3 regions of the Synechococcus sp. WH 8101 genome follow, and region 2 is predicted to be linked to each of the others. Evidence: predicted binding sites of a transcription regulator. Region 2 holds the regulator's gene; each other region holds the start of a gene.
What was found. Region 2 encodes NtcA, which controls nitrogen genes in cyanobacteria. Its sites were predicted from a motif close to GTANCNNNNGNTAC; they were not measured.
Positions count from the first base shown of each region.

Region 1: SynWH8101_RS05860 (DUF4278 domain-containing protein) is a predicted target of NtcA. The motif match lies at 8,102-8,115, and genes of this name have one in related genera.
Region 3: SynWH8101_RS13675 (molybdenum cofactor guanylyltransferase) is a predicted target of NtcA. The motif match lies at 5,556-5,569, and genes of this name have one in related genera.

Region 1 covers NZ_CP035914.1:1,145,066-1,155,226, reverse strand. The annotation lists gene SynWH8101_RS05925 (cyclic nucleotide-binding domain-containing protein) at 1-447, shown strand, start outside; gene SynWH8101_RS05920 (hypothetical protein) at 537-695, shown strand; gene SynWH8101_RS05915 (hypothetical protein) at 885-1,106, shown strand; gene SynWH8101_RS05910 (hypothetical protein) at 1,359-1,760, opposite strand; gene SynWH8101_RS05905 (hypothetical protein) at 2,044-2,427, shown strand; gene SynWH8101_RS05900 (DUF2811 domain-containing protein) at 2,748-2,972, shown strand; gene SynWH8101_RS05895 (hypothetical protein) at 3,062-3,328, shown strand; gene SynWH8101_RS05890 (hypothetical protein) at 3,496-3,888, shown strand; gene SynWH8101_RS05885 (cyclic nucleotide-binding domain-containing protein) at 3,959-4,411, shown strand; gene SynWH8101_RS05880 (hypothetical protein) at 4,501-4,659, shown strand; gene SynWH8101_RS05875 (hypothetical protein) at 4,790-5,068, shown strand; gene SynWH8101_RS05870 (DUF3104 domain-containing protein) at 5,177-5,461, shown strand; gene SynWH8101_RS05865 (hypothetical protein) at 5,608-6,888, shown strand; gene SynWH8101_RS14070 (hypothetical protein) at 6,885-7,283, shown strand; gene SynWH8101_RS05860 (DUF4278 domain-containing protein) at 7,848-8,015, opposite strand; gene SynWH8101_RS05855 (hypothetical protein) at 8,196-8,408, opposite strand; gene SynWH8101_RS05850 (hypothetical protein) at 8,462-8,755, opposite strand; gene SynWH8101_RS05845 (hypothetical protein) at 8,800-9,021, opposite strand; gene SynWH8101_RS05840 (hypothetical protein) at 9,090-9,728, opposite strand; gene SynWH8101_RS05835 (glycoside hydrolase family protein) at 9,955-10,161, shown strand, end outside.
Region 2 covers NZ_CP035914.1:369,016-379,176, reverse strand. The annotation lists gene SynWH8101_RS01730 (IS5 family transposase) at 1-331, shown strand, start outside; gene dcd (dCTP deaminase) at 541-1,134, opposite strand; gene SynWH8101_RS01720 (cob(I)yrinic acid a,c-diamide adenosyltransferase) at 1,134-1,742, opposite strand; gene rph (ribonuclease PH) at 1,904-2,644, shown strand; gene ntcA (global nitrogen regulator NtcA) at 2,723-3,466, shown strand; gene SynWH8101_RS01705 (DUF3084 domain-containing protein) at 3,530-4,741, shown strand; gene SynWH8101_RS01700 (resolvase) at 4,741-5,172, shown strand; gene SynWH8101_RS01695 (DUF3146 family protein) at 5,150-5,407, opposite strand; gene pth (aminoacyl-tRNA hydrolase) at 5,404-6,027, opposite strand; gene SynWH8101_RS01685 (TatA/E family twin arginine-targeting protein translocase) at 6,027-6,302, opposite strand; gene psbH (photosystem II reaction center phosphoprotein PsbH) at 6,312-6,512, opposite strand; gene psbN (photosystem II reaction center protein PsbN) at 6,597-6,737, shown strand; gene SynWH8101_RS01670 (glycoside hydrolase family 38 C-terminal domain-containing protein) at 6,725-9,709, opposite strand; gene SynWH8101_RS01665 (photosystem II reaction center protein I) at 9,771-9,890, shown strand.
Region 3 covers NZ_CP035914.1:2,568,369-2,578,529, forward strand. The annotation lists gene SynWH8101_RS13650 (circularly permuted type 2 ATP-grasp protein) at 1-1,413, shown strand, start outside; gene SynWH8101_RS13655 (alpha-E domain-containing protein) at 1,407-2,390, shown strand; gene SynWH8101_RS13660 (transglutaminase family protein) at 2,375-3,295, shown strand; gene SynWH8101_RS13665 (redox protein) at 3,283-3,774, opposite strand; gene SynWH8101_RS13670 (GTP 3',8-cyclase MoaA) at 3,866-4,921, opposite strand; gene SynWH8101_RS13675 (molybdenum cofactor guanylyltransferase) at 4,908-5,525, opposite strand; gene SynWH8101_RS13680 (MFS transporter) at 5,686-7,242, shown strand; gene SynWH8101_RS13685 (molybdopterin oxidoreductase family protein) at 7,294-9,522, shown strand; gene SynWH8101_RS13690 (nitrate reductase associated protein) at 9,503-9,973, opposite strand.

The DNA of each region.
Region 1 (10,161 bases), 780 kb from region 2:
ATTCTCAGCCAGCGCACCCTGCCCACACCCCTTGAGCTGATCGCGGAACAGAGTGGTGCCGATCGCTGGTTCCTGCCTACGGGCAGCCTGATCGTGCAGCAAGGCGATCCGGTCCGCGCCATCTTTGCCGTCGAGCGCGGGCTGGTGTCACTCGATGGCCCGAACATCGCCTCAGCCTCTCGCTGCCGCAGCGGCGATCTCTTCTCCTATCCCGATCTCGCCTCACGGCATCAGCGCCATCAACTGGCGGCCAGGGCGCTCACGCCCGTGCAGCTGCTGTGCCTGGATCGGTCTTCCTTTCTCGAGCTCATCCATCGCCACCCGACGCTGGTGATTGAGCTGCTGCAACAGCAATACGGCCGTCTCCGCGCCCAGCGCCGGCAGAGCGCCATTGCACCGGCTCCCTTCCCCTTCCATGGCACCGAAAAGGAGCACAACGCCGCCTGATCAGCTCCATCCCAATCAGCCTCCGCGCCAACGTGCACCAATGGGTTAACCCAGGGTTAACCTTGATGCAGGAACACCAGGAGGTGGTCATGTCCACAACCCAGCAACTGGTGCAGTTGATGCAACTGGAAGAACGGGCACGCACCTGCACCAACCGCGCAGAAGCACGGCTGTTCATCGCCGATGCCGAGGCCGCCAAACGCAAGCTCTGGGGCAACAGCGCCGACGCCCTGCGGACCCACTTCTGAATTCACAGGTCCAACCAATCGCGTCTGGCTTGGAGCACTGTCGGCCCACAGAGCAGCGCGAGGTCTGACCCCATCCAGCCACGGGCCTGCTCACCCGGCAAGGATCGAGCCATGCACTCCTGCGGGGTGTCCTTGCCTGAGGGTTGCGCGGCCGTGCCTCACCGGTGGTGTCCCTCGCGATTGCGCTCCATGGCCTGCGCTGTTCAACCCCTCTCCTGTCCGATCCGTTTCCTCTGCATTCATCGCTACGCGCCCGGTGTGCGCAAAGGCGGCACCAGCCCCTATGAGCTGCAGTGGCTCGGTAAGCGCGGCAAACCCGTCAAAACAAAGCGCCTGATTCCCGCTGAGCGCGCCCATGCCATCGCCCGCAAGCTGCAGGGCACACTCGGCGTCACCGTCTCGGTGCTCTGAGCTGCAGGGCTTGCCATCAAAAAACCCCCGCTCCAGGCGGGGCTCAGCAGTTGACTCAGGCGGCAGGTCGCCTCAGTACCGCTCACTTGCGGTAGGTCGTGCCGTCACCACCGCAGCAACCTGGAGCCGTTGAGAGTGCAGTGCTTGATCTCCGGATGAACGACGAAGTGCTGGCAGGACAATCAAAAAACGATCACTGCATACCCGAGGGAATCGTCAAGGTGGTGGCAAGTCCTGCCACGCCGGCGATGGTCAAGACGGTGTCCTGCAGCGACGTTTGAGCAGCGCCTGCAGGCGGGGCACTGCATCTGGCTGGGCCTGCATCAGAAACGCCTCGCGTTCGAGCAAGCGGTTGGTGTGGTGATAGTTCCGCAGCAGGATCGCGCTGATCTCACGTTCCACCACCGGATTCAAAGGGCCGCTGACTCCCAGGGGCGTCAACTGACCCGACGGGCAGCTCTGGATGGCATGCACCGCCTCATGCAGAAAGGTCTGGCGGGCAATCCCCAGAGGGATCGTGACCGGCGCAATCCACAGCGTTCGGCTCTTGCTTTCAAACAATCCATACGCACCGCGTTTGGGTGGCGGCGCCAGTCGGATCTGGAAGCCATAGGCCTGGAGCTCACGGGCCAGCTGCTGAACCTGAGTTGGCAATTGCCCCTGTCTGTCCTGGGATCCAGCCCAGGACGGTGACGCTGCCATGACGGCAGTCACAAGCCCTGCCCACGCCCATGCCAGCGCCTGCGGCAACAACGGCAACAGCAACGGAACGTGACCCCTCACCCCTGCACCGACTCTGTCCTCAGCAGAACACAGCCAGAACAGCCAGCCCGGGCTACACCCTCCACGATCCGCATCGCTCTGTCGTTCTTGCCACTGCTCTCACGCTCACGCGCACGCGCACGCAGGGGATGATGGGCCCATAGCGATGGATGCGATGGCACGCCTGGAAGCCGTTCTCGGCGGCATGGAGCACGGTCCGACATTTCAGGCCGATCTCGAGCGACTCAACACCGAACTCGCTGGTCACCTCGAGTGGTTGGATCCCCGCAATGCGGAACTCAGGCTCGCCTGCGGACCCGATGTTCTCCTGGTCACGGTGCTGCTGGAACGCCTCAGCCCCGATGGGCTCCGCATCCTCGCCACCAGCCGTGAGGGCATGGGCACCGGTGCACCCCACACCACCGCATCCCTCGAACGGGTTCTGAACTGGCTGCAGCAGCGCCAGCCAAGCGCTCAGCTCAGCTACCGCTCCGATCGCGATGGCCCCCTGCAGCAACAAGCATCGATCGCGACTCCAGATGCCCCTGCTCCGCACTGATCAGCAGCGGTGAACAGCGCTGTTTTCACCATCTCGCGCGCGGCATTCCACACCATTTCCACAGCCTTGAACCGCTCAATCAGCCGCGACCACGGCCTTCCCAGCCAGAACCGTGGAAAAGCCTCTTTCCACTTGACGCGGGGCGCCGGCAACTCCAAGCACTGTGTCCCAGAGCACAAACGACCACTTAAAACCCAGTAGCAGCGGGGATTCTCAATAGCGTCTCTCGCCTCTGCCGCTCTTTTGACAGCACTCCTCGCCCTGTGGCCAGATGGGGTCGTTGAAAACGAGAGAGCGTGTTGCAGGAGACACCCGATGCCATGCCCGTTCACGTGAGTGTGGAAAACCAACTCCCAGAAGATCTCTATCGGGCGATGGGCCTGTTCATCTCCGAGCATCCCCAATGGGACCAGTACCGCCTGGTGCAGGCCGCCATCGCCGGATTTCTGTTCCAGCAGGGCTGCAAAGAGCGTTCGGTCGTGCGCCACTACCTCGGTGGTCTCTTTCGCCGCAACGACTGCCCAGCCTCACAGCCTCTGCTGTGATCCCAGCGAACTGCCACATCGGGCCGTTGCCGACTCAGCGATCCGGCGTCTCCATGGGTGCAGCTCCGCTGCTTCTGTGCACTGACGTCATGGCCCCCTGCTTTCTGCTCCGAGACGGCCGCAAACAGCTCTTTGATCAGGTCCCCGATGGCCTGGCGCTGTACCGCTACCAGGACCAGGGAGGTCAGGACATCCAGGCTCTGCTCGATCCCGCCAGCCAGCAACGGCTTCTCGGTGCCCAGCCCCAGCCCAGGCGTCACAGTCACGGTTCTGCCCTCAAAGCGCGCACGATCGAGGGCGGCAAGGTCCGTCCCCTCCGGCGACCCCACCCGCAGAGCGCACGCCGGAGCGCCTGATCAGCATCAGGCCCCCCACTTCTTGCCGGTTCTGCATCACAGCGTGCACAAGCCGATGGCACTACTGGAGATCAGCTGACGGGCGCCATGGCCGTTTCTACGGTTGAGCGCAGGTCAACCTGAACACAACGTTCAGTGCTGACGAGGTGGTTCTGAGGTGGTGGCGCATGGGAGTGGTTAATCGTTGCGCCATCGGCGTCCGCGCCCGTTCCCCCATGCGGGCCTGGGCCCATGAAATGGAACCAGAAGCGCCCCTGATCGATGATCTCGAACCCTCCCTCTATCTGATCCCCATCCAGGATCAGGACCGCCCCCCAGACGAGCGCCTGCGGGAGCATTACCAGCCGATCTTTCAGGAGGAGCTGCGCTGCTGGTGTGAGGACCCGAGCTTCTGGCCCCAACCGCTCACACTCGAGTTGTTCTTGCTCTGGTTCGATGTGCGCTTCTACGGCCTGATCGATGATCTCCACATGGCTGAACCCCTGCGCAATCAACCCACTCCAGACGAACGCCAGCTGCTTGAGGAGCTGCTCAAGGAGATCAACGACAGCAAGCCCTGACTGGCAACAGCGGGCTCTGGCGCCGCTGCGCTGCTCTGCCTACAACTCCATCAAGTCCCTGACGTTGGCGATGGAGATTCTCAGCCAGCGCACCCTGCCCACACCCCTTGAGCTGATCGCGGAACAGAGTGGTGCCGATCGCTGGTTCCTGCCTACGGGCAGCCTGATCGTGCAGCAAGGCGATCCGGTCCGCGCCATCTTTGCCGTCGAGCGCGGGCTGGTGTCACTCGATGGCCCGAACATCGCCTCAGCCTCTCGCTGCCGCAGCGGCGATCTCTTCTCCTATCCCGATCTCGCCTCACGGCATCAGCACCATCAACTGGCGGCCAGGGCGCTCACGCCCGTGCAGCTGCTGCGCCTGGATCGGTCTTCCTTTCTCGAGCTCATCCATCGCCACCCGACGCTGGTGATCGAGCTGCTGCAACGGCAATACGGCCGTCTCCGCGCCCAGCGCCGGCAGAGCGCCATTGCACCGGCTCCCTTCCCCTTCCATGGCACCGAAAAGGAGCACAACGCCGCCTGATCAGCTCCATCCCAATCAGCCTCCGCGCCAACGCGCACCAATGGGTTAACCCAGGGTTAACTTTAATGCAGGAACACCAGGAGGTGGTCATGACCACAACCCAGCAACTGGTGCAGTTGATGCAGCTGGAAGAACGGGCACGCACCTGCACCAACCGCGCAGAAGCGCGGCTGTTCATCGCCGATGCCGAGGCCGCCAAACGCAAGCTCTGGGGCAACAGCGCCGACGCCCTGCGGACCCACTTCTGAATTCACAGGTCCAACCAACCGCGTTGGCTTGGAGCACTGCCTGCCACAGAGCAGCGCGAGGTCTGACCCCATCCAGCCACGGGCCTGCTCACCCGGCAAGGATCGAGCCATGCACCCCTGCGGGGAGTCCTTGCCTGAGGGTTTCGCGGCCGTGGTCTTGCGGTGGGGTCCCTCGCACTTCCGCTCCATGGCCTGTGCTGTTCAACCTCTCTCCTGTCCGATCCGCTTCCTCTGCATCCATCGCTATGCGCCCGGTGTCCCCAAAGGCGGCACCAGCCCCTATGAGCTGCAGTGGCTCGGTAAGCGCGGCAAACCCGTCAAAACCAAGCGCCTGATTCCCGCTGAGCGCGCCCATGCCATCGCCCGCAAGCTGCAGGGCACACCCGGCGTCACCGTCTCGGCGCTCTGAGGCGCAGGGCCTCACCCAGCTGCCTGCCAACTCGCAGGTGGCTGGGTGAATTGGCATGGCAGCAACGCGTAACTCCGCCTACCCTCAAGAACAGGTGTTCTACTCACGGTGTCGGTTGATCACTCCCCTCCGCAGAAGCCACTTCCAGCGGAGGCGCGACCAGTCTTCCTAGGCCTGCAGCAGGGCATGACGGTGATCGTGCGTCATGACCCGATGCCCGGCGAGCCCCAGGACCGTGACTGGTGGATGGGTCAGGTGATCCACTGCGAGGGCGGGGCCAGGGACCCGAAGGCGTGGTCGATGTTCCAGATCGCAGATGTGGATTCCGGCGTGATCCGCTGGGTCAACGGTGATCTGGTGACGCATGTGCTGCCAGCAGGACAGGGGAAGTGAGCGGAGCGGCGGGAACTCAGGGACCACGCTGTGAGCAAAGTCACAGGCACCTTTGACGCAGGTCATCGAGTGGACCGGTGATTCGGGAGATGGTGTGTGCATCGGAGGGAGAGATCCCGAAGACATACACCTCAAAAACTTAGGAAATGGCCTTCAAAACTCTCACTGCGAATCCTAAGAAAGAACAGTCTGGCATGGCTTTCCAGTCATCGGTCACACTTGACGCAGCCGATGAGACAAATTCTAAAGGCACTGTGGTCGAGCAAAGCACTTTTCTGGCACCCACAGCGTGGGGTGCTGCCGTGGGAAGTGGAGCATCGATTGCAACCTTGATTGTTGATGACGCTCTTGTTCTGCTCAAAAAAACAAAATATGGAAAATATTATGATGGGGCCAAGCTGGCAATCGAATCAGCAGCTGGCCTGGTACTCAACGAGGGCCTCGAGGTTTCCAAAGATCACGAGCGTGGAGGATGGGGCGATGGCTACCTTGACTTCGCGGAAGATGTAGCACTGACCATTGGGGGGAACTACGTTGGCGCAGCTGTCGCAACAGCAGTCCTTGGTGCAGCTGCTCCTGCTCTTGCGTCAGCTGCCATTGGAGTAGGAATCGCGTCGCTAGCGGGAGGATTCTATAGCTGGGTCAAGGATAAGGTGTCGAACTGGACCTCAGAAGATTACCCCGAGACCCTGTTCCCGCCTTCATCCTTTGATGAGGTGATTGTGCCTTTTGAGAGTATTAATAGTACAAATGGAATTATTCGCAGATTCCATTCGAACGAGATTCGCTTCTCCCTGGGGATGGATCTTCCAGGCAACCAAGTGCCTACGGTACAGGCAGCCGAGGCACTCAGTCATCACCAGCCCAATCTCAAATCGCGCAGCCAGCGAGTGGCGGCCACCCGGGAAGTGATCCTCAACAAGACCAGCACGAAGCGACAAGTCAGCAATCCAGACAAAGCCAACCCGGAGAGATCACAGTACGGGAGTCCGCTCAAGATCGTTCACACTCAAGCGCTCAGCCGAGCAACAACAATGGCAATTCGCCGGAAGGACCAAGATGGGAGCGCACTCAGGGCTCCAGTGAGTGCGAAGATTCAGATACCGGAGAGACCGAAACCTGTGGATGGCAAAGAGAAGTCGACAAAGACGGAAACCCAACCGGCAACTGGCGAGTTACCAATGAAAACGGCAGCCCAGAAGGCGCTGTTGTATTCCAGGATAAAGACACTGACAACGATGGAACGCCTGACAGTCACGACAATTATCCAGAGGATGCGTCCCAGAGTGTGGAAAATCCTGAACAAACAGGTGGGAGCGGCTCATCCGCTGGACAACATGAAGACCTGCGGGGTATTCAAGTCGATATCGACTATGGCCCTGACGGAGAATCAGCTGAGGGTTACTCAGGTGAGCACGATGAATTGATTGGATTCAATCCCTGGATTGATTACGGCCCAGATGGCAAGAAAGAACAGGGTTACAAAGGAGAGCATGACGACTTGATTGGCCTGAATCCACGTGTTGATTGGGACCGGGACCATGCCAACACAGGTGAATTCAAAGGCAATGCCCTGACCGAACTCCTTGGCAAAATCAATCCCCGCTCTATTCATGAATCTCTGGCTTCCACTACAACTCTCGAGGATAGCCTGCAAGCTAAAAACATGGGACTAATGGAGCCTGAATCTATCTATGACAATCAAGCAGCCAACCTCTTTGCCGGCGCCAATGGCAGTGCAATTGGATTTGGTTCTGGAGTCACTATTGAAGAGATTGAGACCGATGGCAACCTGTCGCTCGTAGCCATTGACTTCTTCTAAATATAAATACCAGGAAACCTGATTCCTATTGACCGAAAGCAATACAAGACCCTACAGAGAAATGCAGGGGGTATCATCATCGATCTCCCGATAACTCATTCGTACCCCGCCACTTGGCGGGTTTTTTCTTGCTCGCTTGACCAACACCTCACCTTTCACCAGCAGGTCGTTCTATGTAACCGATCCATAGCCGCCTTCGCACAGCTGACGGCACCAACGTTGTCTCACAGCGTTCTCGGGGCTGTGGAGCTTCTGGTTGTCATCCAGCTCTGGCCATGGACCGGCTAACTGCTTCAGGTCTTCGGTCGGGCCTGAGCGTTTCTGGCGCCGCTGCTCAGTTCTCACCCTCCGTTTTAGGAATTTCGATCACTCCTCATCCATCCCAGTCACCATCCCCTCCAATGTCTTCAGCGCGTTGAGGTTGACCAGCTGCTGCTGAGCCTGGTTGAGCATCGTCTGGCCACAAGGACAGCGCCCTCTAGGCCGCAGGGCTTGCCATCAAAAAAGCCCCGCTCCAGGCGGGGCTCAGCAGTTGACTCAGGCGGCAAGCCGCCTCAGTACCGCTCACTTGCGATAGGTCGTGCCGCGATAGGTCAGGGCAGGGTGAACTGCCGTGGCTGCTGCACCTTTGCGTTCGGCCACGGCCTGGCCCCGGTAGGTCAGGGCAGGCTTGGTCATCGTCACGGCAGCGTGGCGCTGCTGGACAGTCTGGCCGCGATAGGTCAGGGTCATGATTCAGTTCCTCGGAGCAAGTCCAGGTCCCCGTTCCTTGGCCTGGATCGAACTGCGCTCCACGCAAGTGGTGGAGTGAACGCTTGGTAGCTGTTGCTACATCCCCTTCTTAGACCCGGCGTCAACCACCGTGGCGTTCGCGCCGTTACCAAAGCCACTGAATCCCAGCACAAATCCCCGTCAGAACTCAAGCTTCAGGACGATCTCGGCGTCAAAGCGGTGGTCGGTGGCGTCGGTGAAAAAAGCGCAGGCGCCGCTGATCAGATCCAGGGCGATCACGTAATCGATCAAGCCTCCGGCATCGGCAGCAAACAGGGCCGCCACCTGATCGTCATCGCCCCGTCGTTCCGCCACCTGTCCGTTGCAGAAGACGATGCGCAGAACCTGATCCATAACAGCTGATGTGGCTGCCACAGGGTTCCGGGTTCCGAGCTCAGGACTCCGCCTCAGCGGTCCGGATCGATCACGTCCTCAGATCTGCCCCATGCCGATGCACCACCAGATCGGAACTGCTTCTCCCGATCGGCAGCACTCGGGCCATCCAGGGCCTCCAGCTTGATCGCCAGGCCCATCACCGTGGTCAGCAATCCCCCCAGCACCGCAAAGGCGCGTTCCTGGCCGTCATCGCACTGCTTCCCCTGCAGCGCACCCACGCTGCAACCGGCAAACAGCAGCACAGCGCAGGACGCTGTCGCCACCACCACACCGGTGATCAACCGTTTCACCCACTGTCCAGCCATTCCATTGCCTCCATCGCCCCCCAGGGTTCCGGGACAGGTCCAGCTCACTCCTTCTCCAGCTCACTGACCAACGGGCGACTCCCCAGGATCCGGCCGCTGCGTCGCTCCTTGATGCAGGCACGCACCAACCCGTCCGCCAACCGGCACGACGCCTGCATCGCATACGCACCAGCCGCCATCGGCCCGTTGCTCTCCAGGGCCCGCGACACAGGCGTCACCAGCGCCGCACTCAGCAGCACCGCCGCGATCCAGTCCCTCGCTCCCATCCCGCCTCCTTGCTGGCCAACGCCTTGCTGCTTGCTTCCCTCCTGCCTCGCTGCTCCTGAGATCACTTTCAAAACAGAATCCGCTCAATGCCGCTGCTCACCGCATCCAGACGCTGCAACGCACCCGCAGGAATCCGCTCCGCTCCTTGCCAGTGCACCAGCACATAGCCCCGGACATCCGCAGCATCGCTCAGGCCGCACACCAGCCAGGGGCTCGGCGCATCCCTGAGCAGACGCGGCCTTGGCGACGGGTGGCGCAGCGGGCCCTGCCAGCACAGCTCAAACAGCATCGCCGCCAGCGCCGGTTGCATGTTCTCGTGCATCAAGCCACCCGTCGCTGTCGGCCAGCCCGCTGTTGATTCATTCGCCCAGATCTCCTCCACACCGATGGCGGAATGGCGCGCAATCAGCGCGATCTGCGTCGGCTGGTACTCCTGCACATACGAACCCAGCAGCTCCATCACCTGGCGCTGGCTCTCCGGTCTGCGCCGGAAGATCGCCGCCAGCGAAGTCTCCTGCCGTTGCAGCAATCGCTCCATCACCTGCTCGGGGTAGCGCCACAGCATCCAGGCGCTCGCCAGCAAAGGCGCCAGGCTGACGATCGAAAACGCCTTCCACAGCGCTCCACCAACACTCCCCGGTGGCCGGAGCCAATCGCGGATCAGGGCCCAGAGCGAGGCTGGCCACTCACCCGGCCTGAGCTCCATTCCCCCCGGCAGTTCTCCTGCCCCCGTCTGCTCTGCAGCTGAGGGCACCGGGAGGGATGACGCCGGAGATGGAGGAGATGGAGGAGAGGGAGGAGAGGGAGAAGAGGGCGGTGACGCCGAGAAGAAGCGATCGAGCCGAACACGCAACACAACACCTGCACAGGACCGTCACAGGGTTCCGGCCCCGGAATCCTCTGGTGGTCCTTCTCCTGCTCACCGGTTCCCCATGGCAAACCCGCGTCAGCCTCAGCGTCAGCGCCGCATCTGCTCCGCCGCCCGTCAGCTGATCCAGTCCTTTGAGGGGCTCGAGCTCCGCAGTTATCCCGATCCCGGTTCCGGAGGTGCTCCCTGGACCTGCTGCTGGGGTCACACCGGACCTGACGTCCACCCGAATCAGACCTACACCAGCTCGGACTGCGAGCGACTCTTCTCC
Region 2 (10,161 bases):
TGAGGAGGTCGTCTACGGCGACGCCGGCTACCAGGGCATCACTAAACGACCTGAAATGGCGGGCCATTCAGCAGTGTTTCGGGTGGCGATACGACCAGGCAAACGCCGAGCGCTACCTGACACTCCAGAAGGAAGGCTTGAGGATCTGATCGAGGCTGCAAAGGCACACGTCCGCGCCAAGGTTGAGCACCCATTCAGGGTGATCAAACAACAGTTCGGCTTTCAAAAGACCCGACTGCGTGGCCTGGCCAAGAATCGATGCAAGATTAATGTGATGGCCGCACTGACCAATCTGTTTCTCGCTCGTGGCCATCTACTGGCTGCAGCATGAACACAGAACTGGTGTGGCTGTTGGGATGAACAGGGTGCCAAAAGAGAAGGCAAAGAGCCCGTAATCAGCTATCCAGGGGCTGATTCAAGTCTCAATGCAACACAAAGGCCACGTCAGACAACTTTTGGCGGCCCCGCGCCGCTCAAACCGGCGTTGCCCAGAGCTTCCCTAAGACAGCCCCGCTGGATCAGCTGAAAGGCCAAGGACAATTAAACCTTGGCCAGGGTGACCCGCTCGGGTTGATGCTGGTATTTGCCTTGGCGGTCGCTGTAGGTGGTGTCGCAGGGATCACCCTCAAAGAAGAGCAGTTGGCAGATGCCTTCGTTGGCATAGATGCGGCAATCGGCACCGGAGCTGTTGCTGAACTCCAGGGTGAGGTGCCCTTCCCAACTCGCTTCCGCTGGCGTGGTGTTCACGATGATGCCCAGGCGGGCATAGGTGCTCTTGCCCAGGCAGATCACCGTGATGTTGGCTGGCACCTTCATCTTTTCCAGCGCCACGCCTAAGCCATAAGAATGGGCGGGAAGAATGAAATAGTCGCCATCCTCATCGTGGTGAAGTTCGGTGGGCTCCAGGTTGGCGGGATTGAACCGTTTCGGGTTCATCACCGTGCCCGGCACGTGCTTGAAAATCAGGAATTCCTGCGGCGATAGACGCAGGTCGTAGCCATACGACGAGCATCCGAAGCTGAGCACCGGGCGCTGCTTCTGATCCGGCTCCAGATGACGAACCAGCCCCGCCTGGAAGGGTTCCAGCATGCCGGCCTGCGCCTGTTCGGTGATCCAGCGATCGTTCTTGAGCATCAGAAGCCTCGGCGCAGTTCCGTGACCTGATCAGCCAACCCCATCAGAAACTCGGGGATTGCCGGCCCGGTGACAATCACATCCACCGAACCCGGACGGCGCTGCAGCGCAGCCTGAACCTCCTCCTCCTTCAGGTAGCCCAGTGCAATCGCCAGACCCAGCTCATCGAGCACGAGCTGATCCAACTCGCCTGCCAGCAGGCTGTCACGACACACCTGCCAGAGCGCTTCCACCGCCTCCTTCACCGCAGGCGGCTGGCTCTCAGCCGGCTCACCCAGGCAACCAGCCACGGCTGGACGCAACCAATCCAGCCGTCCGCAGAGACTGAGGCGACGCTCCGGCCCCTGGTCGACGCCTCCCTTGAGGAACTGCACCACCATCACCCGGCTGCCAAGACCGGCGGTGCGCAGCGCCTGGCTGAACACTGTGGAAAAGCTGCCGCGATAGGGGGCCGTATGCACCTGGAGCTGGCCCTCCGGTGCCACCAGATGCAGGGGTGGCCGCGGCGGCACAGGGGGCAACGGCCGCAGGCCAGCACGCTCCAAAGCACGGCGCTCGGCGCTGCGCGGGTCCAGGGGGCGATGGCTGGAACTGAGGCTGGCGGTCATGGCGTTCACACGGCCGCACCCGGCCTGCAGGGTTCGAATCTAGCGCCGGAAGCGGGGCACACAAGCCGACTGACACCATCCATGGTGTGCGCCCCTGGTCATGGTGTGCGCCTGTGGCAACGGTCGAGCTGTCAGGCTCAGCTGCATGCCGCCGAGCCTCGATGTCTAACCAGGTCTCCATACGGAGCGATGGCCGCTCGCCCAACGACCTGAGGCCTGTCGCGATCGAGTGGGATCCGATGGGCTTTGCTCTCAGCTCCGTGCTGATGCGCAGCGGGCGCACGGCTGTGCTCTGCAGCATTTCCCATGAAGCCGGCGTCCCCCGCTGGCGCATGGGCAGCGGCAAAGGCTGGCTCAGTGCCGAGTACCGCCTGTTGCCCGGGTCAACGCCCGAGCGGCAGAAGCGGGAATTGCTGAAACTCTCCGGCCGCACCCAGGAGATCCAACGGCTGATCGGTCGCAGCCTCAGATCCTGCCTCGACATGGAGACACTGGGAGAGAACACCCTACTGGTGGACTGCGATGTGATCCAGGCCGATGCCGGCACCCGCACAGCCGCGATCACCGGCGCCTGGGTGGCGCTGCAACGGGCTTGCGAGCGCCTGGTGGAACGAGGCGACATCAAGTGCAACCCTGTGCGCGATCAGGTGGCCGCCGTCTCGGTGGGGCTGATCAGTGGAGAGGCGCTGCTGGATCTCAACTACAGCGAAGACAGCCAGGCCGATGTGGATCTGAATGTGGTGATGGATGGCAGCGGTCGCCTGCTGGAACTGCAGGGCACCGCTGAAGGTGCCCCCTTCAGCCGCAGCGAACTGACGCGCCTGCTCGACCTGGCCGAACCAGGCCTCACGGACTTGATGGCGGCGCAGCAGCGGGCCCTGGCACCGGAGTCGCGCCCCTGAGCAACGCCGGATTTCGTGTGGGTTGCTACAAGGTGGAGCCAGGGCCATCCGTAGCGTCCAGCCATCCGCATTGCCGCCATGGTCGGAGCCACCCGCGGCTTCAGCCGTTACTCACCCCAGCCCGCTCCAGCCTCCAGCGGCGGCGGCACCACCCTGGCGAACACGGCCACGGCCCATACCCCCACCCTCTTGGAGGTGATCCGCGATCTGGAGGGTGCCAGCACTGAGCTGGTGGAACGGGGCAAAACCATCTTCTTCCCCGGTGATCCTGCCGAGCGGGTGTATCTGATCCGGCGTGGCGCCGTCAGGCTGTCCCGGGTCTATGAATCGGGGGAGGAGATCACCGTGGCGCTGCTGCGGGAAAACAGCCTCTTCGGAGTGCTGTCGCTGCTCACCGGCCATCGCTCCGATCGCTTCTATCACGCTGTCGCCTTCACCCGCGTCGAGATGGTCACAGCCCCCGCCGCTTCCGTGCGCCAGGCAATCGAAGCCGATACCGGCGTGGGGCTGTTGCTGTTGCAAGGGCTCTCAAGCCGCATCCTGCAGACCGAAACGATGATCGAAACGCTCACCCACCGCGACATGTCGTCGCGACTGGTGAGTTTTCTGCTCGTGCTCTGCCGCGATTTCGGCATCCCCGGCACCCAGGGCATCACCATCGACTTGCGGCTCTCCCATCAATCGATCGCCGAAGCAATCGGATCCACCCGCGTCACCATCACCCGACTGCTCGGGGATCTGCGCAATGCGGGGCTGGTGGAAATCGATCGCAAGAAGATCACCGTGCTCGACCCAATCGCCCTCGCCAAACGTTTCAGCTGAGCCTTCCGCGGGGGACAATGGCTTCCGGACGGCCCGTCGTCGCCCTTCACCGCCCTTGGATTCGTGACCGGCTGGCTGTTGATCCTGATGCTGCTCGTGCTCGGTGGCGTGCTCGCCACCCTGGGCGATCGGCTCGGCTCCAAGGTGGGCAAAGCCCGGCTGAGCCTGATGGGGTTGCGGCCGCGCCGCACCGCCGTGCTGATCACCGTGCTCACGGGCAGCCTGATTTCAGCATTGTCGCTCGGTCTGCTGCTGCTGGTGAGTCGGCAGCTGCGGGTGGGGCTGTTTGAACTGAATGCCCTGCAGACCAAGCTCAACGACAGCCGCAATGCCCTGAAGGCGAGTCGGCAGGCCCAGAAGAAAGCGAGCCGTGAACTGCTTCAGGCCCAGGCCGAACGCTCCCGTGCGAGCAAGGATCTGGCCGATGCCAAAGCCAAGGCCGAAACCCTCCGCCAGGCGCTGGTGCCTCTGCAGCAACAACGCCAGCAACTGGAGGCGGAACGGGCTCGACTCAGCCGCGACGTGAAAGCGCGCGATGCCGAGATCCGACGCACGGAAGCCGAGCTGGCCCAGGTGCGCGATCGCATCCGCAGCGGCGAGGCGGAACTGCGCCAACTGGAGAAGAACGTGTTGGCCCTGCGGCGGGGCAGCGTGGTGCTCAGCAGCGGCGAACCTCTGGCCACGGCCACCCTGCGGCTCGACAATCCCGGGCAAGCCAAGCAGGTGATCGACCAGATGCTGCGTGAGGCCAACCTGCAGGCCTACCAGCGCGTGTTGCCGGGTGAGAAGGCCGATCGGCAGATTCTGCTGGTGCCGCGCAACGACATCGAACGGCTCGAACAGGTGATTCGCCAACCGGGCACCTGGGTGGTGAATATCCGCTCCGCTGCCAATGTGCTGCTCGGCGAAAAAGTGGTCTATGCCATTCCTGAAGTGCGTCCGAACACCCAGGTGGTGAACACGGGCGATGTGCTGGCGCGCACCACGCTCGAACGCAACGAGACCAACAACGAAGCAGTGCGCAACCGCTTGAACTTGCTCCTGGCCTCCGCCCTTGCTGAAGCCCAACGGCGGGGGTCCCTCAGCCAGGGACTCCAGTTCGACGCCAACCGCCTCAACAGCCTCGGGCAGCAGCTGCTGGAGCGAGCTCCCTCCCGTATCGAGCTGGAGGTGGTGACCCTGCGCAGCAGTGACACCGCCGATCCCGTGGCTGTGGAGCTGCGGGCCGTGGGCGACATTCCCTCCAACACGCCAGCTGGCGCCCCCACGCCCTGATGACACGTCTGCTCGCGATCGACCCGGGACGCAGCAAATGTGGCCTGGTGCTCTGCGAACTCAGTCGCCAGCGTGTGATCGATGGCCTGGTGCTGCCGGTGGACGATGTTTTCCAACAGATCCAGCGCTGGAACGACGAAGAACCGATCAGCACCGTGCTGCTGGGCAACGGCACCGGCAGTGCCGACTGGGAACAACGCCTGCGCCCCTTGCTGCCCGTGGAGCTGGTGGAGGAACGGGGCACCACCCTGCGAGCACGCGCGCGCTACTGGACGCTGCGACCGCCGCGGGGCTGGCGCCGACTGCTTCCCGAAGGCCTGCGCCTGCCGCCGATCGATCTCGATGCCTTCGCGGCACTGGTGATGCTCGAAGATCACCTCGGCGTCAGGCTCGACTGGCCCAATCCGCTCAGAAACGGGCACGCACCGTGAAGGTGTAGTCGCCTCCCGGTTCCAGGTGGTAATCGGCCTTCACGAGAAAGCGGAGCAGGGCATCCTCAATCAAGGCCCGCCCCAGCGAAGGCTCCACATGCAGTTCACCGCGATCAAACAACCAGCAGAATTCCCAGGCGAAGCCCCCGGCCTGCACCTCGCCCTCCAGGCGCTGCTGCTGAAAGCTCTGACGCAGGACCCGGAGATGGGCCGTGGTGACCGGTAACGCACTCATGCGCCGCTCTCCCCATCTGCCAGCTGCAAACCATTGAGATGGTTGCCGGCGCGCTCCAATCCCTGGCGCTGGATCTGATCCACACCCTGCACCACCGCGTCGATCACCTGATCCAGGAGGGGCTGCTCCGCTTGGCTGAAGCGACCAAGCACATGGGACACGGTGCGGGCACGACGCTCCGCCGCCGTGCGCCCCGGGGCACCGATGCCAATTCGGAGCCGGGCAAAGGCCTCGGTGCCCAGATGCTGAATGGTGCTGCGCAAGCCGTTGTGGCCACCGGCGCCGCCCTTGGCGCGAAGACGCAGACGTCCCAGGGGCAGGTCCATATCATCCACCACCACCAGCAACTGATCGACATCGAACTGGAACCAATCCAGGGCGGCACGAATCGAGCGACCGCTCTCATTCATGAAGGTCTGCGGCATGAGCAGCCGCAACCGGCCTGGCCCAAAGCCGATCTCCGCCACCTGCCCTTGCAGCTTGGCCATTGATCGAAAGGCGCTGGAGTTGCGGCGGGCCAGCGCTTCCAACGCCATGAATCCCACGTTGTGGCGGGTGCCGTGGTAGCGATCACCTGGATTGCCGAGCCCAACGAGGAGCCGCAGCTGTCCTGCCTGCATCAGGAGGCGGGATCGCCTGGCTTCACGCTCTCACCAGCGACTGCATCGTGAGGCAAAGCTTCTGCGGCAGGCGGTAGAGGAGCTTGATCGATCGGCTCGGGTTCCGCCATCGCCTTGTTGATCTCACGCTCAAATTCCTTGGAGGCAGACTGGAACCCCTTCAGGGTTTTACCAAGAGTCCGCCCCAGCTCCGGCAGGCGCTTGGGCCCAAACACCAGCAGGGCCACCGCACCAATCACGGCCATTTCAGGAAGGCCGATGCCGAAGACATTCATCGCCCTACCTCAACCGAAACCGTTCCAGTTGACGTTGATGCCCTCAAGGATCAGCGACTTGTTGTAAAGCTGCAGGATCACCAGCAGGAACACCAGGAACAGGGCCATGAACACGCCCATCACAGGGGTGGTTCCCCAGCCGGGCACCACCTTGCCGTACTCGGAGTTGAGGGGACGGAGGAGATCTCCCAGTCGAGTGCGTTGCGCCATGACGGGCTTGGGTCTCGGGTGAGGTTCGGTCTGGATACTGTAGGGGCCATGGCCCGGAACGGGTCGAACCTGTCGAGAGATGTGATGGAAACCTCCTCCCCAGCGCTCACGGTGGCGATCGCGGTGCTCGCCGTTCTGCTCGGGCTGACCGGTTTCGGCATCTACACCGCCTTCGGCCCGCCCTCCAAACGACTGGATGACCCGTTCGACGATCACGACGACTGAGGCGCAGGCGACAGTTCCAGGTCGGCCAGTTCACCGGGCCGAAGCACCAGCTCCCGGGTGAGGCCCTCCACTCCCAGTCGACGCATCTGCCAGGCCGCCTCGTCCACCAGGTTCCAGCGCACACGCTTCGCGCCCGGATTCAACACCTGCAGCAGCACAACGCCAGAGGCCTGAGCGCGACTGACCCGGATCGGCACCAGTGCATCAGGAAGGGCTGGCAGCAGTGAGCGCACGGCCGGCATCGACCCCACCGGCCCCCACCAGCCGGACTCCCTGAAGGCGACAGCGGCCTGGGGCACGGCGTCCTCCGCCCAGCCGGATGGCAACGGCATCAGCGCCACCCGCAGACGATGGCGCCCCCGATCAGCGGAGGGATCAGGCCAGGTGGGTCCGCGCAAGAGCGACACGCCGAGCCGATGCGGTTGCACATCCACACCCTGCGGACCATCGAGCAGCACCGCAAGACCGCCTGCGGGTGCCGCCGCCTGACTCGCGAACCAGGAGATCAGCGGCACCTCCCAGCGCGCCTGTTCTCTGGCGGTGAGGGCCTGGGCCGGACGCTCGAGCACACCACCGCTGGTGTCGGCAGCCCAGCGCACAGCTGTCGCCTTCAACGGCACCTCCAGCCGCAGCAGTTCATGGGTCTGACGCCAGTCAATGCTGCAAATAAGCTCCAGCCAGGGATGGTCGGCACGCAGCTGCAGATCCACCCGAATCAGACTGGCGCCAGCCCGGCACCGCCAGACCAGCCGCGCCAGCAGCGGGCCGGTTTCGACCAGTTCAGGCGGCGCCTCCAGCTCACCGATGGGGAGGGGCTTGTCGCGATAGTCCGCAGCCAGATCCCAGGCATCCCAGAACTCGCCATGGTCAATAAAACGTTGCAGTACCAGGGGGGCCGCCAACTGGGCGACGCCCTCCCGATCCCACACCTGCTGCAGACCTGACGCATCGATGGATGCCGATACCCAGCCATTGCTGAGATGCCATCCCCCACCGGGCTGCCGCTCCGCCCGCACGGGGCAACGCACCGGCGCGGCTATGCCCTGGGAGCCACGTGTGAGGGGCACGGCCACCACACCCTGCTGGGGAGGCAACTGCACCCAGGTGCCCCCGCCGGGGGCCTCCTGAACGGGCAAGGCCTGTCCAACGCTGGACCAGCGACCGCGGGGGAGGCGCACGAGCGGACTCCATCGGGCCAGGGGGTGGAGTCCCACCCAGGCCCAACTGTGATCCGCTTCAGGGCTGCCCAGCAGCTGCTGCAGCTGCCCAGTCCGAAGTCGCGCCGCCTGGCGACGGGAGCGGCGCCAGATCGGCTCAGCCTGCTCAAAGACCTCCGGGATCGAGGTGCCAGGGAGGATGTCGTGAAATTGCTGAAACAGCAATGGCCGCCAGTCGGTCGCTTCGATCTCGGCGCCTTGAACAGCGCCTTGAACGGTGCCCTGCCGAGCCGATGCCAGCAGAGCCGCCGTCAGATCCGCCTCCCGCAGCAGCCGCTCCAGGCTGCGGTTGTGCCGCTTCTGATCCGGGCGACTGGTGGCACAGCCGCGATGCAACTCCAAATACAGCTCATCGCGCCACACCGGCCAATGGTCGGCATGCGCCTCCAGGGTCTGGAGATACCCACGCACGGTGCCCGGCTGCCGCGCCGACACCTGAGGGTGATCCCGCCAAAGCTGGAGATGCTCGAGCATTTCGACGGTGGGGCCACCGCCGTGATCGCCCACACCCGGAATCCAGAGCGACCGTTCGATGGCAGTGGCCTGGGCAAAGGCGCGCTGCTCGGCCTGGATCGCCTGGGGATCGGCATCGGTGCCGATCGGCGGCAGCATCAACGCCAGAAGCTCGCCGCCACCGCGACTACGCCAACGAAACAGACGGTGGGGGAAGGGCTGGGAGCTATTCCAGGCCAATTTATGGGTGCAGAACCAGCGCACCCCCTCCGCCGCCGCCACCGCCGGCAGACCAGCGCCGAAACCGAAACTGTCGGGCAGCCAGGCCAGATCGTGGCGCCACTCCGGGAACGTGCTTCGGCTGTAGGCCTGGCCGAGGGCGAATTGCTGTCGCAAGGACGCCGTGCTCACCAAAACGCAGTCGCTTTCCACCCAGGGGCCATTGATCGGCTCCCAGCGACCCGCCTGACTCGCGGCCCGGATCCGGGCGAAGAGGGCCGGGCGGAACCGTTCCATCCACGCGTACAGAGCCGGCGTGGAGTGGGCGAAATGGAGCTCCGGAAAACGGTCCATCAGATCCAGTGCGGAGCGGAAGGTCCGCTCCGCCGCTTCCCAGGTGTCGGCCACTGGCCAGAGCCAGGCGAGATCGAGATGGGCATGCCCCACCCAGTGCACCGCACCAGTGGCCGGTGCCAGAGTCTGCAGGGTGGTCGCCACCGCCGTGCCGGCCTCGGCCGTCAAGGGATCCAGCGCCAACACGGCATCGGGCAACACTGCCTGCGAGAGGGCCAGAGCCTCAGGAAGCAACAGCTGGGCAGGATCCCGGCCGGCCTCACGCGGTTCCCGCACGATCGCGCTGCTGATCAGGGCGCCGTCGTCATGACAGGGGCTGCGCAGCTCCAGGTCAAAGCGGAGTGGAGCGCCGTCGTGCCAACGCTGCGGCAGGGGCCAGCGACAGCGTGTGTCGAACAGATCGCCTTCGTGCACAAGCTGACCATCCACCCAGAGGCGCACAGCGTCCGCCCACCAGCTCAACACCAGACGGGCCTGAGCTGGCTCGCCACGCCAGGCCTCAGGACAGGTGACCTCCTGCTGCAGCCGACACCAACGGCCACCCCGAGGCCAGGCCAGCAAGCCCCGCGCATGCCAGTCCGGCCGATGCTCCCTGCACCAGGGAGCAGCCAGGGCCGGCCCTGAATCAGGCCGATCAGACCGGATCCAACGATCGAGCAGCTCGAGACGAGACCGACGTCGAAACGTTTCAATCCACGCCAATCGCCGCGCCTGGAGCGGGGTCTGCATCGTGTTTCCCAATCCTTGCCCCATAGGATGATGGCGCTGTCCCAGACGCCGGTCGGTCTCCATGCTCGCCCTCAAGATCTCCGTTTACTCGGTTGTCTTCTTTTTCCTCGGGATCTTCGTGTTCGGCTTCCTGGCAAGCGATCCCAGCCGCACCCCCAGCCGTAAGGACCTGGAAGACTGACCCTCCCTGCGCGTCAGGGCTGGATGAACGTGGCAGGATCACCGGCCACAGCAGTTCTTTCGCTTGTCGGCCAGCACCGCCACTACAGATTCGACGCGATGGTGGCTGAGTCGAGGGATTGCACTCACCGCTTTGAGTGTTGTGTTAATCGGTGGGCCTCGACCCCTGCAAGCCCAGATACTCGATGACGGCAGCGAGTGGAGCGACGATTCCGCTAACGGCTTTGATAGGGATCCAGGTTCAGACAAGCCTCAACCAAGCCTGAAAGAGG
Region 3 (10,161 bases), 430 kb from region 2:
CTCTCCTCCCTGGGTCGGATCGGGCTCGATGAACTGAATCGCTCCCATGCCTCCGCCAGCAACCTGCTCCGGCGCCTCGGAGCCACCTTCCGCCTCAATGACTCCGGTCAACAGGGCGGCGAACGGATTCTTCCCTTCGACCCCCTGCCGCGCCTGATCAGCCGCTCGGAATGGAGCACCCTCGAGCGCGGTCTGCTGCAGCGCCTGGAGGCGATCGACTGTTTCCTGGCCGATGTGTATGGCGACCAGGCGATCCTCCGGGATGGGGTGATCCCCCGAGACGACGTGGAAAGTTCCCAGGGCTGGCGCCCCCAGATGCAGGGGATGACCATGCCGCTCAACCGTTGGTGCCACATCTCCGGTCTGGATCTGATCCGTGATGGACAGGGCAACTGGCGCGTCCTGGAAGACAACCTGCGCTGCCCGTCCGGTGTTGCCTACTTCCTGGAAAACAGGCGCGTGATGAAACGCCTGTTCCCCAGCCTGTTCGAGGGACGCACGGTGCAACCGATCGATGACTATCCCTCCCACCTGCTTCGCACCCTCAAGGAACTCGCCCCCTGGACCGACACACCCCGGGTGGTGCTGCTGACACCAGGCGTGTTCAACAGCGCCTACTTCGAGCACAGCTATCTGGCCCAGCAGATGGGAATCGGCCTGGTGGAAGGTCGGGATCTGGTGTGTGAGAACGGGCGCGTGTGGATGCGCAGCACCCGCGGCCTCGAACCGGTGGATGTCATTTATCGGCGCATTGATGATGACTTCCTCGATCCCCAGGTGTTCCGGCGTGATTCGATGCTGGGTGTTCCCGGCTTGATCGAGGTGATGCGTCAGGGGCGGGTGGCGATCGCCAATGCCCCTGGCACCGGCGTCGCCGACGACAAATTGATCTATGCCTACGTGCCGGAGATGATCCGGTATTACCTCAACGAGGAGCCGGTGATCGCCAATGTGCCCACCTACCTCTGCTCCCGACCCGACGATCTGAGGTATGTGCTGGAGCATCTGGAGGAGCTGGTGGTGAAGTCGGTGGCGGAAGCGGGCGGCTACGGCATGCTCATCGGCCCCCACGCCAGCCGGGAGGAGATCGAGGCCTTTGCCGTGCGCATTCAGGCCAACCCCCGCAACTACATCGCCCAACCCACCCTTGAACTCTCCACCGTGCCTTCCCTCAGTGAAGGTGTGCTCTACCCCTGCCATGTGGATCTGCGTCCCTATGTGTTACGCGGGCGGAGCAATTGGGTGAGTCCGGGAGGCCTCACGCGCGTGGCCCTGAAGCGGGGATCCTTGGTGGTGAATTCCTCCCAGGGCGGCGGCTGCAAGGACACCTGGGTGGTGAGCGACAGCCAGGTGGTGAGCGACAGCCAGGTGGTGAGCGACAGCCAGGTGGTGAGCGACAACACGCCATGTTGAGCCGCGTTGCCGATTCGCTCTACTGGATCAATCGCTACGTGGAGCGGGCCGAGAACATCTCCCGTTTTGTGGAGGTGAGTGAAGCGATGGCCCTCGACTGCCCGCCAGGCAGCGCTGAGCCCTGGCTGCCCCTGGTGGATGCCAGTGGTGATCGCGACCTATTCGATCGTCAGGCGGGCGGCCAGAACCCGAAGGATGTGATCCGCTTCCTCGTGTCGGATCACGAGAACCCCAACAGCATCGTGAGCTGCATCGCCATGGCGCGGGAAAACGCGCGCCAGATCCGCGATGTGATCACCACCGAGATGTGGGAGCAGATCAACGGTCTCTACTGGAGCCTGCAGGATGGCGAAGCGATCTGGCAGGAGCCGGAACAGGAACAGTTGCGCGACATCCGGCGAGGTTGCCAGCTCTTCTATGGCATCACCGATGCCACCCTCAGCCGCGACCTCTCCTGGCTGTTCAGCCGGCTGGGTCGCCTGATCGAACGGGCCGACAAAACCTCCCGGATCCTCGATGTGAAGTATTTCCTGCTGCTGCCCTCACCAGAGGAGGTGGGGGGCGTGCTGGATGAACTGCAATGGATTGCCCTGCTGCGATCCGCCGGTGCCTATCAGATGTTCCGCCAGAGCATGCAGGAGGCGATCGCCCCCAGCGCCGTAGCCTCCTTCCTGCTGCTCGATCCGATCTTTCCCCGCTCGGTGCGCTGCTGTCTGCAGGGCATCAGCGACACCCTGCAACAGATCCAGCGCCAGCCGGTGCCAGGCCCACCGGATGATCTGGAGTGTCTTCGGGGCCAGTTGCTGGCGCGCTGGAGTTATGTGCGCATCGACGCCCTGATTGGCAGCGGCCTGCATGAAGCGATCGACCAGCTCCAATCCGACCTGAACCGCTTGCATCAACTGATCCACGAGCGCTATTTCACCCTCGCCGATCTCCGTTCCATTCCCGCCGATCCCGCATGCGCGCTCAGCTGATCCATCGCCTCTCCTACCGGTATGCGGCGCCGGTGAACCTGGGCGAGCATCGCCTCTGTTTGCGGCCGCGCGGCCAGGGATTTCAGCGCCTGATCAGCCATCAGCTTGAAATCACCCCTGACCCGCTCCATCGCCACGAACTGGTGGCCTCCAGTGGCGATGAAATCTGTCGGGTGCGCTTTCTCGGCGCCACCGACCGACTCAGCTTCGTGGCGCGCAGCCTGGTGGAAACGCGCCAGGCACCACCGCTGGAAGACTGTTTCAGCGGCATGGAACCCTCCTTGCCCTATCCGCGCGGCCTGTTGAACCGAGACTTGCAGGGCGCCCTTGAGGGCTGGCTGCCGGATGGACAGCACGACCCCTCAGCGGTGGAACTGGCCCAGGACGCCCTGATGGGCAGCAATCAGCAGGCCCTGCCCTTCCTGCGCCAACTGGTGGAGATGATCCAGGATCGGGTCAAGTACACCCAACGCCACATCGGCCCGGCCTGGCCTGCCGGTCGCACCCTGCGGGAGCGGGTCGGCTCCTGTCGCGACCTGGCGATGCTGATGATCGAATGCTGCCGCTGCGTGGGACTGCCGGCTCGTTTCGTGAGCGGATACCACCTGGTGGATCCGGCGCCGGAGCAGTACGACCTGCATGCCTGGGCGGAGGTGTATCTGCCGGGGGCCGGCTGGCGGGGCTTTGATCCGAGCGGCTGCGGCGCCATCGATGATCGCTACATCGTGGTGGCCAGCTCCTCCAGGCCTGAGCTCACAGCCGCGGTAACCGGCAGCTTCAGCGGCCCGCCGAACACCGCCAGTGAACTGCACTGGAGCATCGAGGCGGAGATTGATGGCGACGGCCTGCTGCTCCGAGGCGACCAGGGAAAGGACTCTGTCTCCAAGCAGGTTCAGGCGGCCTGAACCAGCGGCGCCAGGCCATGCAACCTGGGGCGTGGCGCCGCCGTGGAGGTGACGGCATAGAGCCGCGGAATCCGCTCACTGTTGTAAACGCGGAATTCACGCACGAGAGAAGCACCTGGATCACGAAGGGCCTGGTTGAGCACCACCGAACCCTCCGGATCGGACACGGAGCGATGAAAGGTGCCCCTGGGAATGCGCAGGATGTCGCCGCCGCTCTCCAGCCGCACGATGTGAAACGGCTCTGTCCAGCTGAGATTGACCAGGTAAAACGTGCGTCCGCCGCTGGCGGCGAGCAGGTTGTCTTCCTGATGGGGATGCAGATAGAACTGCCAGGCGCCGGTGTCGGGGGCATTGGGGGGGCTGACCGCCGGACCGCTGTGGATCACCAGATCGCGGGCATTGGAGCCGTTGACCGTGACATCAAAAAAGCGCACAGAGGGCGTATCCCGAAAGCGTTCATAAGAGAGCAGTTCGAACACTGAGACGGCATCCTGTCCGTGGCAACCACCGTTGTACGAGTCAGCCCTGGCAGCGTCGGTGACCGATGCGACCGAATCCACCAACCGGCGTTCAGCCACCGAGATAGGCCATCTCCGCACGCTCAGGCACAAGTCCCGATTTCAGGCCGCGTTCCTCGCTGTAACGGTCGGTTCGTGCTCTCCAGTGCTGACGGAGCACTGCGCAGAGAGCCTCAGGGTCGTTGCATGGCTCGAGCCACGGCCGAAGGTTGAGACCCGTCGAGGCAAAGAGGCAGGTGAACAGCTGGCCATCAGCGGTGATCCGGGCCCGATTGCAATCAGAGCAAAACGGCTCGCTCACAGAGGCGATCATCGCCACCACGCCGGCTCCATCTCGGTAACGCCACCGCCGGGCCGTACCCCCCACTGGCCGACCCAGGGGCTCCAGGGGCCAAACCGTTTGCAGTTGACGGAGCATCTCCGCCGCCGGCATGACCTGATCGCCGCTCCAGCCGTTCCGATGCCCCACATCCATGAACTCGATCAGGCGTAGTTCCAGCCCCTGGTCACGGGCAAAGGCCGCCAAGGGCAGCAGCTGATCCTCATTGCGACCCCGTTGGATCACGCTGTTGAGCTTGAGTGCACCCAAACGAGGGTCAAAGCCAGCCTCACGAGCCACCACAATCGCCTCCCTCACCGCAGCAAGAGCACGGGCACCCGCCTCGCCCACCTCCGGCAATCCAGCCATGGCGGCCACCACGGCGGCATCGAGGCCATCGAGGCTGAGGGTGATCCGATCCAGACCAGCTCGCCGAAGACGCTCAGCCCTGGCTTGATCCAGGAGCAAGCCATTGCTGGTGAGAGCCACCTCCTCCAGTTGCGACAGTGGATCGCCTGGCTGTTGTCGCCGCAGGCGAATCGCCTCAAGCAAGGGCTCCAGCTGGTCACTGAGCAAGGGTTCACCACCGGTGAGGCGCAGGGAGCGAACACCAAGGCGACAGCAGGCCTCGATCAGCGCCAGGCGCTGCGACTGACTCAGCAACCCGCTCACCTCCCTGTGGTCGGGCTGGCAATAGGAACAGGCGAGATTGCAACGGGCCGTCAACGACAGACGCAACACCTGAAGAGGGCGCTGCCTGCGGTCCGTCACCAACTCAGAACTCACCATCAGTCAACGCTGCCAGATCAGCGGAATGGTTGGCATTGAGCAGCAGCTCTGGAGGCAGAAAAAAGGATCGGTGGGGAATCTGGTGCAACCAATCGTGCCAGCGATGGCAGCCGCGACCTAACTGCCGCTCGAGGGCAGCGTGGGAGCAAGCCATACCGGGATAAATCCCAAGCAGGGGCTGCTGCCGTTCGCCGTCATGCGCCACCAAGGCCGCGTGCTCCTGTTCCCGCCAGGCGGCCAACAGCGTGTCCAGCGCAGGGGAGGTGAGGCAAGGCAAATCGATCGGCAGCACCAACCAGGCCTCATCGCTCCGAGCCGAGAACACAGCGGCGAAAGCCTGCAGAGGCCCGGCAGGCGGCCAAGGCTCAGACAGCACACGCAACTGCGGGGACCGGGAAGCTAAATACTCCTGATGACTGGCATGACCAGAAAGCACCAGCACCGGCAACTCGAGGGCCATCGCCAAGGCCACGGTGTTGTCCAGCCAGGTGCCGCCTCTGGGATGGGGCAGCAGAGCTTTGTCAGAACCCATGCGACGACTGGCGCCACCGGCAAGCACACAGGCACGTAGCAGTCGCGGCACAGCACTGACCCGGAACTTCATCACTTAGCACCACAGCAGAGGGGAGATTCCGTAACAACAGCGACCAAAGAGGTGGCCAGGAAGTGGTGAAATAAAACTGCGGTCAGCATTCGCGCCGCAACGGAAATCCTGGACGCTGCTTTTTGAAGCCGGGGTTTGATCCCTCCTCATTCATCACCCCATGCTTGGCGATCTCTGGTCGTTCCAAGGGAGATATCGAACGCTCCATCTTACTTGGTTCGCCTTTTTTCTCACTTTTGTTGTCTGGTTCAATCTGGCTCCTCTGGCCACCACAGTGAAAGCAGATTTCGGCCTCAGTGTTCCCCAGATCCGAACCCTGGCGATCTGCAACGTGGCACTGACCGTGCCTGCTCGCATCCTGATCGGGATGTTGCTCGACAAATTCGGACCGCGGATCACCTACTCCACTCTGCTGGTGTTTTCGGCCGTTCCCTGCCTGATGTTTGCCGCTGCCCAAGACTTCAATCAGCTGGTCGTCGCTCGCCTGCTGCTTTCCATTGTGGGCGCTGGCTTCGTGATCGGGATCCGCATGGTGGCCGAATGGTTCCCTCCCAAGGAAATCGGTCTAGCGGAGGGGATCTATGGTGGTTGGGGCAACTTTGGCTCCGCCTTTTCCGCCCTCACACTCGTCCTTGTGGCCGGCTGGCTTTCCTTCTCCGGTGGCTTTGAGCTTCCCAATGGCGAAATCCTGAACTGGCGTGGCGCCATTGCACTCACGGGCATCATTTCGGCTGTTTACGGTTTCATCTATTACGCAAGCGTCAGCGACACACCTCCTGGCAAGACCTACCAGAAGCCTGTCAAATCAGCCGGCCTGGAAGTGACCTCGATGAAGGACTTTTGGGGTCTGCTTGGCATGAATGTGCCCTTCGCCGCCATCCTCTCAGTGCTCTGCTGGCGCCTCAAAAAAGTCGGTTTTCTGAATGACGACACCTATCCCCTGGCCTTGCTTGCGGTGCTGATCTGGTTCGCCTTTCAGACCTGGGGAATCATCCGCACCAACCGTGAGCTGATCCTAGGCACCCAAACTTATCCCAAAGAAGATCGCTACGAATTCAAGCAAGTCGCCATCCTCGAACTCACCTACATCGTCAACTTCGGTTCCGAGCTGGCCGTGGTGTCGATGCTGCCTGCATTCTTCGAAAGCACCTTCGATCTGCCCAAGGCCACTGCTGGCATCCTGGCCTCCTGTTTTGCCTTCGTGAACCTCGTCGCCCGTCCAGGCGGCGGTCTGATCTCCGATCGCCTTGGAAGCCGCAAAGGCACGATGGGTTTCCTCACCATCGGCCTGGGCATTGGCTATCTGGTGATGAGTCTGATCAAACCGGGCACCTTCAGCGGCAGTGCCGGCATTGCCATCGCTGTCTTGCTCACCATGGCCTGCTCCTTCTTTGTGCAAGCCGGTGAGGGTGCCACCTTCGCCATGGTGCCACTTGTGAAAAAGCGGGTCACCGGCCAGGTTGCCGGCATGGTTGGGGCTTACGGCAACGTTGGAGCTGTGGCCTATCTGACCATCTTCAGCCTTCTGCCCATCTGGATGGGTGGCGATGCCAAGGATCCCTCACCCGAAATCGTGGCAGCCTCCAACAGTGCCTTCTTCCAGGTGCTGGGGATCGCCGGCCTGATCGTGGGCTTCCTCTGCTTCTTCTTTCTGAAGGAACCGAAGGGATCTTTTGCTGAAGAGCATGCCGATGAGGTCGCGCTGGCAAGGATCTGAATCACCCTTTTCCAGCGCTGATGCTCCCTGCGCCAATCTCCCTCTCTCGCCATGGCCGAGCCGTTAACAAGCCAACACAGCCAGTGTCCCTACTGCGGTGTTGGCTGCGGTCTTGAGCTTCTACCTCCCGGGGAAGCCGGCAAGGCCGTCAAGCGTGATGCCGATGGAACACCGATGTGGAGCTCCCGCGGTGATCGAGACCATCCCTCCAGCCTCGGGCAGGTTTGCATCAAAGGGGCCACGGTCGGGGAGACCCTGGCCCGAGGTCGACTCAATCAACCTCTCTATCGCGCCAGTCTCGACCAGGATTTTCAGCCGATCGACTGGGATCAGGCCCTGGATCTGCTTGAAGGTCGAATTCGTAGCAGCCTCGCTGGCAAGGGGCCCCAGGCGATCGCCATGTATGGCTCAGGCCAGTTCCACACCGAGGACTACTACCTCGCGCAGAAACTGCTGAAGGGGGCCCTGGGCACCAACAACTTTGATGCCAACTCCCGTCTCTGCATGAGTTCAGCGGTAGCCGGCTACAGCCGCAGCCTCGGCTCAGATGGCCCCCCCTGCTGTTACGACGATCTCGACCACTGCTCGGTCGCCGTCCTGATCGGCACCAACACGGCTGAGTGCCATCCAGTGCTGTTTCAGCGTCTGCTCAAGCGCAAGAAACGGGACCCCAAGGGCCTCACGATCGTGGTGGTCGATCCCCGGGCGACTGATACAAGCAGGATCGCCGATTACCATCTGGCGATTGCCCCCGGCACCGATCTTGCCCTGCTGCATGGTCTTGCCCGACTGATCGTTCAGGACAACGGCTTCGACAGCGACTTCATTGATGAAGCCACCGAAGGCTTCGCCGCCTACGCGAAGACCATCAGGGCCTGGACTCCCGCCAAGGTGGCCGCACTCTGCGGCATCAGCGAGAAGGAACTGCGACAGGTCGCCAGGCTCTGGAGTCGCAGTCAGGGGGTGCTCAGCCTTTGGTCGATGGGTGTCAACCAACGGCGGGAGGGCACCGCCGTTGTGAGCGGCATCATCAACCTGCACCTGCTCACCGGGCAGATCGGCAAGCCAGGGGCCGGACCCTTCTCGCTCACTGGCCAACCGAACGCGATGGGGGGGCGAGAGGCCGGCGGCCTGGCCCATCTGCTTCCGGGATATCGCCTGGTGAGCAATTCCGAACACAGAACCGAACTGGAGCGGGCCTGGGGTCTTCCGGAGGGCTCGATCCACCCGACCCCGGGCCTGACCGCCTGGCAGCAGGTGGAGGCGATGGAACGGGGCGAGCTGGATCTCTGGTGGGTAGCTGCCACCAATCCCCTGGTGAGCATGCCCAACCTGAAGCGGGTGAAGGCAGCCATGCAGCGCTGCCCCCTCGTGGTGGTGAGTGAGGCCTACGCCGACACGGAGACCTCCCACTACGCCCACTTACTCCTGCCCGCAGCGCAGTGGAGTGAGAAGGCTGGAGCGATGACCAATTCAGAGCGACGCGTGACCTTTTGCCCCGCCTTCCGGCCCCGCCACGGTGCGAGCCGTCCCGACTGGGAGGTGTTTGCCGAGCTGGGGCGACGCCTGGGATTCATCGAGCAGTTCAGCTACGCCTCCTCTGCGGAGGTGTATGCGGAATTCACCGCGCTCACCGCAGGCCGGGTGTGCGACATGTCGGGGCTCAGCCATCAACTCCTGGCGCAGCATGGGCCGCAGCAGTGGCCCTTCGAAGCCGGACGCTTACCGAGCAACAGCTCCCGACGGCTCTACAGCGACCATCGCTTCCCCACCAGCAGTGGACGGGCCCGGTTTCACGCCGAAGATCCCCTTGGCCTGGCCGAACCCCCCTGCGAGATGTACCCGCTGGTGCTCAGCGTGGGCCGCTACCTCGGTCAGTGGCACACCATGACGCGCACCGGCAAGGTGGAGCGCTTGCGGGCGATGCATCCGGAACCGCGCCTGGAAATCCATCCGGAAGACGCAGCCCGCTTCCGCCTGGAAGCCGATGACCTGGCGGCGATCAGTTCACGGCGGGGCACCCTCACCGCCCGCGTCACGATCACAGAGCAGATTCGCAGGGGGTCGGTGTTTCTGCCGATGCACTGGGGATTCAGTCAGGACCATGCCTGTGAAGCCAACGCTCTGATGCATGAGCTGGCCTGCCCAATCTCCAAACAACCGGAACTGAAGGCGACTGCCGTCGTGGTGGCCCCTGCCGTGTCGGTGGTCCAACCGATCGAACAGAACAGCCAACGTCTGGAGCCATTGCGACGCTGGCTCAGGCCAGCACTTCGCTGAAGGCTGCCTCCAGGTTGTGATGATCGTGGCCGGGCCGGGCCAGCTTGCAAAGCGCGAAGCGCTCCAGTTCACTCAGCCCAGCCCAACGGTCGAGCACGAGGGGAATCCGCCTCCGCTGGGCAGCCTCCAACAACAGGTCCGGCAGCTGGTCAGGGCATTGCCAGGGCTCAGCAATGGCGACAGGCAGGTCGGTCACCATGCCGTCGGCCATCGCAGCGGTGCAGAGGCGCAAATGATCCCGAAACAGGTCAAGAGCCTTGGGATCATCGGCCCAATCCACCAGCTCCTGACGTTGCTGCTGACTGAGGCCAAGCCAGTGGTTGAGCTTCAGCTTCACACCGCTCAAATCGAGTTTGCGCCGAACACACAGAGGAATGCAGCGCCAGTTGCCGATGAAATCCTGCTCAAAGGCAAAGCAATGGCGGGCCTGATCGATAACGCGTTCCGACATTGGTATCAACAACAACCCTGCTTTCTTCTTTAGCCGAAAACGGTGTATCTGATCACCAACTGGGCCGGCGGCCGCCTGCAAGCTCTGTGCGATCGTCGCACAAGTGATCATGCGTCTCGCTCTCTGTCTTGGCATGCTGATGGGCGTCACTCATGGCTGGCTGGTCTCGGAGGGTCACGCCTCCGACT